DNA from 3 places in the Cobetia sp. cqz5-12 genome. Region 2 is predicted to be linked to each of the others. Evidence: predicted binding sites of a transcription regulator. Region 2 holds the regulator's gene; each other region holds the start of a gene.

Region 1 (3,273 bases), 1.7 Mb from region 2:
GCCTTCACTGCCGGCCAGGTCCACCAGGGTGAGCAGCTCCGTCACGCGGCGGCGCATCGCGTCACGCGCATCGCGCCGATTGCGCAACCCATAGGCCACGTTGTCGTACACGGTGAGATTGGGGAACAGCGCATAGGACTGGAAGACGATGCCGAAGTCGCGCGCCTGCGGCGGCAGCCGCGAGATGTCCTGGCTGCGCTGGTGGATGGTGCCTTCGCTCTGCGGCGCAAGCCCGGCGATGGCGCGCAGCAAGGTGGTCTTGCCACAGCCGGAGGGGCCGAGGAAGCACACGAATTCGCCTTCGCGGATCGCGAGGTCGATCTCGCTCAGGGCCGTGAACTGGCCATAGCGCTTGGTGAGGCCGCTGATCTTGAGGTGGATGCTGTCTGACGACGCAGAACGCGAGATGGGTGCCTGAGGCGCTGCGTCACGCGCAGGTGCCCGGGCTGCAGGGCCGGAGACCGCGCGAGATGAGGCGCCGGTAGTCGATGGCGGCGCTTGACGCGAGGCGTGATGACGCGGGGGGGCGGTCACAAGAGACATGCGAGAAACTCCCGACCCCGGCGCAAGGCGCCGGGGCAATGACGAAGGTGGCTGGGCGTGACTTACTGACTGTCAGACTTGCCGTCGTAACGGCGCTGCCATTCGGCGAGCACTGCATCCCGCTGGTTGGCCGCCTTGGCAAAGTCAGCCTCGATCATCATCTCGGTGATATTGGCCGGATAATGCTCGATCGGCTTGGCCACCCCCGGATAGGCCACGACCGCATAGCCTTCGTTGTAGAGTTCATTGGCCGGCTTGGACACGGCCCAATCCATCAGTGTCTGCGCCGCCTCACGCTTGTCGGTGCCCTTCATGATCGCCGCGGCTTCCATGTCCCAGCCCAGCCCTTCCTCGGGGAAGACCAGGTCCACCGGTGCGCCCTGTGCCTTGAGGCGCGCGCCTCGGAAGGCGAAGGACACACCGACCACGGCCTCGCCGGAACCGGCCAGATTGCAGGGCGCGGAGCCTGAGTGGGTGTAGCGGGCAATGTTGTCGTGCAGGCGGTCCATGTACTCCCAGCCGCCCTCGTCACCCCACAGCTGCAACCAGCTGGCGACATCCAGATAGCCGGTACCGGAAGAACTCGGGTTGGGCATGATCACGTGGCCCTTGAACTCGGGACGCGTGAGGTCTTCCCAGGACGTCGGCTTGGGCACTCCCAGTCGCTCACCTTCGACGGTGTTGTAGCAGAGCGATGCGACCCAGGCGTCCATCCCGACCCAGGACGGGTCCTGGCCATCACGGTAGGCGGGATCGACGAACTTGCTATCCAGCGCCTCGACTCCCTTGGGGGCATAACGCGACAGCATGCCCTCCTTCTCGAGCACCAGCAGGCTGGTCGCGGCCAGGCCCCACACCACATCCGCCTGCGGGTTGTCCTTCTCGGCCAGCAATCGTGCGGTGATCACGCCCGTGGAGTCGCGAACCCATTTGATGTCGATATCCGGATGCGCCTGCTGGAAACGCTCGGCATATTTCTGCAGATCATCGGACTCCACCGCGGTATAGACGGTGAGCTCGGTGGCCGCCTGGGCATTGAGGGAAACGACCAGACCAACGGCACTGGCCAGCAAGGAACGGGTGAGGAAGGAACGGGTCAAGAAGGACATCGGGACTCTCCAACGCTTGGAATGAATGGCTCTCGCCATCTGGTATATACCAAGAGTATGGGCGGGCCGAATGACACCCCCGTGACAGTCAGTTGAAGGCCCAGTGAAACAGTGTTACCTCATATAGTGTCCCTGCAGCGCGGGTTCAGGGCTTGTTCTTGAGCGTGACGGTGATGCACAGCGCATTGTGCAGCCAGCGCTCTTCGTCATAGCCGATGGGACGATGCTGCTCATCGAAGGTAGCGCGACGCACGGTCAGACCGGGGCTGCCCATGGCGACCCCCAGCTCCCGGGCGGCCTGCTCCCCCAGCGACTCGGAGTAGAAGCGCAGCTCACGGTGGGCCAGCGTCAGGCCGTAGCGCCCGCGCAGCTCCGCCCACAGTGACACCCCGAACTGCCCCTCCTCGAGCAGTCCCGGCGCGCGCTCCGGCACCACCCACATCGACTCGCTGAGCACGGCGCGCTCATCCACAAAACGCCGGCGGCGAATATGATAGAGCGGTGTCTGGGCCGCCAGGCCCAGCGCTTGCGCAGCCGGTGGGTAGGCCTGAACATCGGTCAGCAGCACTTCCGTGCGTGGCCGCCGCCCCTGCGCCGTCACATAGTCATTGAAGCCGGAGTCACGCGTGGGGTCATAATCCAGCCGCGGCGGCGACACGAACCACCCACGCCGATTGCTGCGATGAATGCGCCCTTCTCCCTCCAGCTGTCCCAACGCCTGACGCAACGTCACGCGCGTGGTATCAAAGCGCTCGGCCAGCACTCGTTCAGAAGGCAATCGCCCCTCTTCAAAGGCATCAGGGTCCTTCAGCTGTTCGCGCAGGCGATCGGTAAGGTGGAGGTAATACGCATCACTCATGACGAGGAGTCCTGACCAAAGATGAAGAGGGTTGCCACTACCGGGTAATAACACGGCGCCGCTTGCCCCGCCGGCGAAGAAAATGCCCGGGACTCTGCGCCGCCAAACGGCTGGTTGCTCCAGAAACTATCACATTCGCGTGACTCGCAATGGCCTGCCAGCTTACATGCCGGTGGCGCTGCAGGATTAGATGACAGCCGCCTGGTTGAGCTCACAGGCGTGGATGGCGGCGCTGTCGCTCAGAGAGTCATCTCAGGCGGCATTCGTGAACGTCCGCGTTCTCGAGTAGGCTTGCGTGAGACTTTACTGATATGGGAGCCGCGACATGCATGACGTCAAACCCTTCGACCTCAGTCATCAGACCGCCGTGGTGACCGGTGCCAGTCGCGGTATCGGGGCCGCCATGGCGATCGCCCTCGCCGAGGCCGGCGCCGATATCATTGCCATCAGTGCCAGCATGACCGCCGATGGTGGTGATGTAGGTGAACATATCCGCGCTCTCGGGCGCACCTTCCAGGGCATCGCATGCGACGTTTCCGACCGCAGCGCCATCCAGCAACTGGCTGTGCAGTTGAGTTCGACTCGGGTGGATATCCTGATCAACAACGCCGGTACCATCGAGCGCGCACCGTCCACCGAGCACACGGACGCGCAATGGGATCGCGTCATTGATACCAACCTCTCCGCCCCGTTCATCCTGACCCGCGAGATCGGCAAACAGATGGTCGCGCGCGGCAGCGGCAAGATCATCTTCACCGCCTC
Region 2 (3,273 bases):
CGCCGCAGCGTCGTCTGGCGGACCAAAGGAAACGCCCCGCAATCGCCTCCTTTCGAGGTGGCTGCGGGGCGTTCTGCATTGGGCTGGCGTCCGCTCAGGGACTGATTCAGGCCATCACTGGGCTAGCGCACTGCTGGCTTGGGAAGCGCTCGCCTGGCAGGCGCGCTCGCCGGGGAAGTGACAGCGGAAGCGCGCGCCCTCACCGGGGTGGCTGTCGATCTCCAGATGGCCCTGATGGCGAATCAGCACATGCTTGACGATGGCAAGTCCGAGGCCGGTGCCTCCCGTGGCGGTGCTGCGGCCCTTGTCGATGCGATAGAAGCGCTCGGTCAGGCGCGGCAGGTGGACCGGGTCGATGCCATCCCCGTCATCTTCCACCTCGACCAGCAGACCCTGGTCATCCGCCTTCCAGCGCAGGGTGATATGGCAGTCTTCGGGGGTGTAGCGCACCGCATTGAAGACCAGATTCGAGATCGCGCTGCGCAGCTCCTGCTCCTCACCGCGCAGAGACAGGCTGGTATCGGCCTCGATGGTGAAGGTGTGGCGTCCCTGGGACAGGCCTTCAGCATCGTCGCGGATATGGGCGAGCAGGGCACTCATGTCGATGCAGCGACCGTTGTCGGACAGTTCGTCGGTTTCCAGGCGTGACAGGGTCAGCAGGTCCTCGACCAGGTGCTGCATGCGGTCGGTCTGGCTCTGCATCTGACCAAGCCCACGCTGCCAGCGTGGGGGCAGGTCATCGGCGTAATCGGAATAGGTCTCGAGATAGCCGGCCAGCACGGTCAGCGGCGTGCGCAGTTCATGGGAGACATTGGCCACGAAGTCGCGGCGCATCTCTTCAAGACGATAGAGGCGGGTGACGTCACGCAGCATGACCAGACGCTCGTTGTCACCGAACAGGGTGATGGAGATCTGCAGCGTCAGGTTGTCAGACAGCGGTGACTGGAGTGTCAACGGCTCGCGATAGGCCAGCCGATTGAAGTAGTCGATGAAGACGGGGTCACGCAGGTAATTGGTGATGTGCTGGCCGCGGTCGTGGCTGGCCTTGAGACCGACCAGCTGCTCGGCCGCGCTGTTCCACCATTCCATGTCACCGTGGTTGTCCAGCATCACCAGGCCGTCGCGCATGGCCTCTGAGGATTCCTGGATACGGTTGAGGATGCTGCGCAGTCGCTCCTGAGCCTGACGCTGGCCCTTCTGGTAGCGGTAAAGACGATCGAGCAGGTCTCCCCAGACGCCATCGCCGGGCGGTGGCTCTTCATGGGGATTGGTGATCAGCCAGGTGTAGAGGCTCTTCAAATGCTTGAGATGGACGAACAGATACAGCGAAAGCCCCAGCGCCAGGCCCCAGCCAAGATGGCCCAGCAGGCCACCGATCAGGCCGAAGCCACCGGCAAGGTAGCCGAGGCGCCATAGCTCGTTGGTCCAATAGCGCATGAATTCCTCAGGCCTGAGCGCTGAAGCGGTAACCGGTGCCGCGGACGGTCTGGATCAGATGCTGATGGCCTGTGCCCAGCGCCTTGCGCAGGCGGCGGATGTGCACGTCCACGGTGCGCTCCTCGACATAGACGTTACCGCCCCATACCTGGTCGAGCAGCTGGCTGCGCGTGTAGGCACGCTCCTGATGCGTCATGAAGAACTGCAGCAGGCGATATTCGGTCGGGCCGACATCCAGCGAGTTGCCGTGGGCGGTGACGCGGTGGCTGGCCGGGTCGAGCATCAGGCCTTCGACTTCCACCGCCTCCTCGACTCCCTTGGGCGTGGTGCGACGCAGCACGGCCTTGAGACGGGCGACCAGCTCGCGCGGCGAGAAGGGCTTGGTGATGTAGTCATCGGCGCCGGCTTCCAGGCCTTGAATCTTGTTGTCTTCCTCGCCCTTGGCGGTCAACAGGATGATCGGCAACTCCGAGGTAGTCTCGTCTCGCTTGAGACGCCGCGCGAGCTCCAGGCCACTGGTGCCCGGCATCATCCAATCCAGCAACAGCAGATCGGGCTTTTCATCGACGACGATGGCGTGGGCGTCCTGGGCATTGTCTGCCTCCAGTACGCGGTAATCCGCCATTTCGAGGGCAACGGCGATCATCTCGCGAATCGAGGATTCATCGTCGACAATCAGTACGGTCTTGGAGCTCATCGCTAGATCCCATGCAGCAGTCGGCGCACGCGCCAGAATGACAAGTCGATGACGATTACAACCCGCTTATATGACAACGAGATGACAACTGCCAGCATGGCAGCTTGCACGCAAGCCTGCCAGCCGCCTCTGAAGGGTGGGCGGCCGGCATGAACCGTGGGCTGGGGAGTAACCGGGGGCAGGGGTCGCTTTAAATCAAATAAAACTGATGTTCATGCAGACGTCAGCTCATCGGCCAGGTCGCCAGGGCGATACCGGCGAAGATCAGCAGACCCGTCCAATGATTGTTGAGGAAGGCCTGGAAGCAGGGTGAACGCTCACGCTCACGGATCAGACGTTGCTGCCAGACGAAGGTGACAGCGGCGGCAGCCAGCCCCAGCCAGTAGAAGATACCCAGCGCCAGGTGCAGGCCGATGCCGATCAACACCGCCAGCATGCCCAGCTGCAGAAGGCCGATCATCAGCTTGTCGGCACGCCCGAACAGCACGGCGGTGGACTTGATGCCTACCTTGAGGTCGTCGTTGCGATCGACCATTGCATAGGCGGTATCGTAGGCCACCGTCCACATCAGATTGGCCGCGAACAGCCACCAGCCGTAGGTCGGCACTTCCTCCAGCGTCGCGGCGAAGGCCATCGGAATCGCCCAGCCGAAGGCGGCGCCCAGCACCACCTGGGGCAGATGGTGGAAGCGCTTCATGAACGGGTAGCTGGCCGCCAGCAGCACGGCGACGATCGACAGCAGTACCGTGGTCAGGTTGGTGAAGCACACCAGCACGAAGGCGGCCGCGACCAGCCCCCCGAACAGCGTCAGCGCCTCGCGCTCCGAAATGCGACCCGAGGTCAGCGGCCGGTCACGCGTGCGCTCGACATGCTTGTCCCAATGGCGGTCGGCGTAGTCGTTGATGACGCAGCCGGCGGCGCGCATCAGATAGACCCCGGCGATGAATATCAGCAGGGTCGTGCGCTCGGGAATGCCATCTGCCGCCAGCCACAGCGCCCATAGAGTCGGCCACATCAGCAGCCAGGTGCCGATGGGGCGATCCAGCCGTGTCAGGGCGAGGTAGTCGGCCAGTCTGGAAGGACGCGAAGCGGCGGAAGTGGATGACGCGGTCATCGGGGCTCCTGGGCGGGTGGTAGTG
Region 3 (3,273 bases), 240 kb from region 2:
GCAACTCGAATCGCTCAACGGCCACGCCATGGATGATGCCGACCCCGACTCCCTGCGCCAGATCCGTGATCGCGCCCGTGAGGAATGGCGGCGCCACACGCCGGTGCCCGCGGGCCCCGGTCGCCAGCTGTCGCATCGCTTCGGTGAGGCGCTGACCGCATTGCAGGGGCTGATCGACAGCCGTGCAGGCCAGATCGCCGCCGCCAAGCAGGCACTGGTCGACGCCGTCGAGACGCTGGCCAATGAGGACTCGCCGGCACGTGCCCGTGCCGAACAGGCCAAGGCACTGCAGAGTCGCTGGCGCGAGATGGGCCGCGCGCCCAAGGGCGAAGAACAACGTCTGTGGGCCGCCTTCCGCGCGGCGTGCGATCGTATCTTCGCCGCACGCGATCAGGACCGCGAAGACCGCGACAGCCGCGAGCAGGCCCGCCTGGATCAGTGGCAGGCGCTGATCGAGCGCCTCGACAACTGGGAGCCGGAGACGCTGGAAGACGCCGCACTGCTCGATGACGCCCTGAAGGAAGCCGACACCCTCGGCCCGCTTCCGCGTGGCAAGCGGGGCGACGGCATGCGTCGTCGCTGGACCGGCATTCTCAAGCGTCGCGAGCAGCGTCTGGATGAACTGCACGCCCTGCAATTGCGCGAGGAATGGCAGCAATGGCGTGATCTGCTCGAGCAGCACGCCGTGGCGGATGCCAGCGCGCGCAACGGCGACGTGCAGGATGTCGAGCTGCCGAACACCTCGGCCTTCGACGACAACAGCCGTCAGGCCAATGCGGCGCGCAACCAGATGCGCCAGGCCCTGCCGAGCAACTGCAGCGCTGCCAACGAGCGCCTGGCCGAGCTGCGTGTTCACCTGGCCATTCTGTTCGAGGCCCCGCTGGGCAGCGAAGATGAATCACGCCGCCTGACCGTGCAGGTCGCGCGCATCAACCAGCAGCTGGGTGAGCGCATGGAGCGTGAAGAAGAGCTGGATGAGGTGCTGGATGCGCTGCTCGCCAACGGTCCGCTGGACTGGGACGCCTGGCAGACCGAGCTGCCGCGCTTCGATGCGCTGTTCAATCACTGAGCCAGCACGCCTGAACCGTTGACGCCTGAGCGAGTAACGCAACGAAAAGCCCCCGCCTCTCTCGAGACGGGGGCTTTTTCATTCTCTCGTCAGGCGGGGCCGGGTGCCAACCCTGTTCTGGCTCGCGCTATCACAGAGCATCAGCCCATGAACTGACCGCCATTGATGTCCAGGTTGGCACCGGTGATGAAGCCGGATTTCTCGTCGGCCAGGAAGGCAACCGCGCGTGCGATCTCATCCGGCTGGCCGTAGCGCTTGACCGGGATGGTCTCGCGGATCGATTCACGGATCTCTTCGGGGATCTTCATGATCATGTCGGTGGCGATATAGCCCGGCGACAGAGTGTTGACGGTGATGCCCTTGGTCGCGGTTTCCTGCGCCAGGGCCATGGTCAGGCCATGCATGCCCGCCTTGGCGGCCGAGTAGTTGACCTGGCCGAACTGGCCCTTGCGGCCATTGATGGAGGAGATGTTCACGATGCGGCCGTACTTGTGCTCCAGCATGTCATTGATGACGGCACGGCAGGTATTGAAGACGCTGTCGAGGTTGCAGTTGATGACTTCGCGCCACTGCTCATAGCTCATCTTGCGCATGGAGGTATCACGCGTGATGCCGGCGCAGTTGACCAGTACCGCGATTGGACCGAAGCGCTCGCGGATTTCGTTGACGCCTGCCTGACAGGCTTCGAAGTTGTCCAGCTCGATGCCGGACAGTGCGATGTTCTCGAACCCGGCAGCGCGCTGTTCCGTCAGCCACCCCTCTGCCTTTTCCTTGTTCCTGTAACCCGCAATTACCTGATACCCCTGGTTCGCCAGCTCGCGGCAGATGGCGGAACCAATGCCACCGGTACCACCGGTAACCCATGCGACGGGTGCTGTTTGAGTCATCTTATTGTGTCTCCCTAATCCTGGAACGTCCTGTGTCCTTGGCTTGGGCACAGCTTGGCGAATCTGCGGACACCCCCGCCCTGAGAAAACGAGAATGCCTGCAACGACAACAATGACCCGCGTCTCTAACAGCCTGATGACAATCGTGCACTCTGTGACGCCTGCCATCCGCCTGCGCGAGGCGCGTCCTCCTCAGTATGGACAGGATGCAGCGGGAATGTATGTAGCAGATCTCTCACACAAGATGCCGATAATCGCTCGAGGCACGCAGACGGGTTGGTGACGACTCACCGGGCACGAGAAGTTTGCGCCAATTACGGGATAACGGTTGACGCAGCACTGTATATCCTTATACTACGCCCCACGTTGATGCGGGGTGGAGCAGTCTGGTAGCTCGTCGGGCTCATAACCCGAAGGTCATCGGTTCAAATCCGGTCCCCGCTACCACTGACAAATCGTTGCCTATCAGGCAATTGCTGGTCAGACACCAACGTGATGTTGCGGGATGGAGCAGTCTGGTAGCTCGTCGGGCTCATAACCCGAAGGTCATCGGTTCAAATCCGGTTCCCGCTACCAACCTCTGATGCGTCAGAGTTGGAGCAAAGGCAGTACCCAGTGTTGCGGGGTGGAGCAGTCTGGTAGCTCGTCGGGCTCATAACCCGAAGGTCATCGGTTCAAATCCGGTCCCCGCTACCAAGAATTCGAAAGGCCTGATGCCATGCATCAGGCCTTTTTCGTATGCGTGAAATTCCTGTGCGAGGATATCGCTGAGGCCAGCGCCCGGACCTCGCTTGTCCCTTTCTCAACGCCCATCACCTTCCCACTCATCACGTCAGCCCCAAGGGAGTGCCTGCATGCGTCACTGGCTGGTCAAGACCGAACCCGATGCCTTCTCGCTGGATGACCTGCGCCGCGAAACACCGGCGCTATGGGATGGCGTGCGCAACTATCAGGCGCGCAACTTCCTGCGCGAGATGCAGCTCGGTGATGTCGTGCTCATCCAGCACTCCAGCTGCAAGGTACCTGCAGTGGTCGGACTGGCTGTCGTCAGCGAACTCGCCCTGCCCGACCCGACGGCCAGTGACCCCGAGCACAAGGGCTTCGACCCACGTCAGGTGGCGGACATCGATGCCGACAAGCCTCCACGCTGGGTCGCCCCGCGTCTGAGCTACCTTCGCCCGCTGCGCAACTCCCTGCCCATCGCGCGCCTGAAGGCCCGGCCCGAGCTGGCGGACAGCCACCTGGTGCGCCGTGCACGCCTGTCCGTGATGCCGCTCAGCGAGAGCGAAGCTGCCTGCATCGCCAGCCTGGCCGGCG

What was found. The regulator PhoB, encoded in region 2, activates phosphate uptake and scavenging genes when phosphate is short. The targets are predictions, from matches to a motif close to TGTCATANNNNTGTCANA.
Region 1: the regulator PhoB is predicted to act here: its motif matches at 1,722-1,739, upstream of F8A90_RS06935 (putative 2-aminoethylphosphonate ABC transporter substrate-binding protein).
Region 3: the regulator PhoB is predicted to act here: its motif matches at 2,081-2,098, upstream of phbB (acetoacetyl-CoA reductase).

Annotation. Positions count from the first base shown of each region.
Region 1 covers NZ_CP044522.1:1,620,688-1,623,960, reverse strand. The annotation lists gene F8A90_RS06940 (putative 2-aminoethylphosphonate ABC transporter ATP-binding protein) at 1-543, opposite strand, end outside; gene F8A90_RS06935 (putative 2-aminoethylphosphonate ABC transporter substrate-binding protein) at 606-1,652, opposite strand; gene F8A90_RS06930 (UTRA domain-containing protein) at 1,798-2,511, opposite strand; gene F8A90_RS06925 (SDR family NAD(P)-dependent oxidoreductase) at 2,837-3,273, shown strand, end outside.
Region 2 covers NZ_CP044522.1:4,136,585-4,139,857, reverse strand. The annotation lists gene phoR (phosphate regulon sensor histidine kinase PhoR) at 115-1,437, opposite strand; gene phoB (phosphate regulon transcriptional regulator PhoB) at 1,445-2,134, opposite strand; gene ubiA (4-hydroxybenzoate octaprenyltransferase) at 2,358-3,248, opposite strand.
Region 3 covers NZ_CP044522.1:3,900,937-3,904,209, forward strand. The annotation lists gene F8A90_RS16130 (DUF349 domain-containing protein) at 1-1,069, shown strand, start outside; gene phbB (acetoacetyl-CoA reductase) at 1,210-1,956, opposite strand; tRNA gene F8A90_RS16140 (tRNA-Met) at 2,327-2,403, shown strand; tRNA gene F8A90_RS16145 (tRNA-Met) at 2,456-2,532, shown strand; tRNA gene F8A90_RS16150 (tRNA-Met) at 2,576-2,652, shown strand; gene F8A90_RS16155 (EVE domain-containing protein) at 2,811-3,273, shown strand, end outside.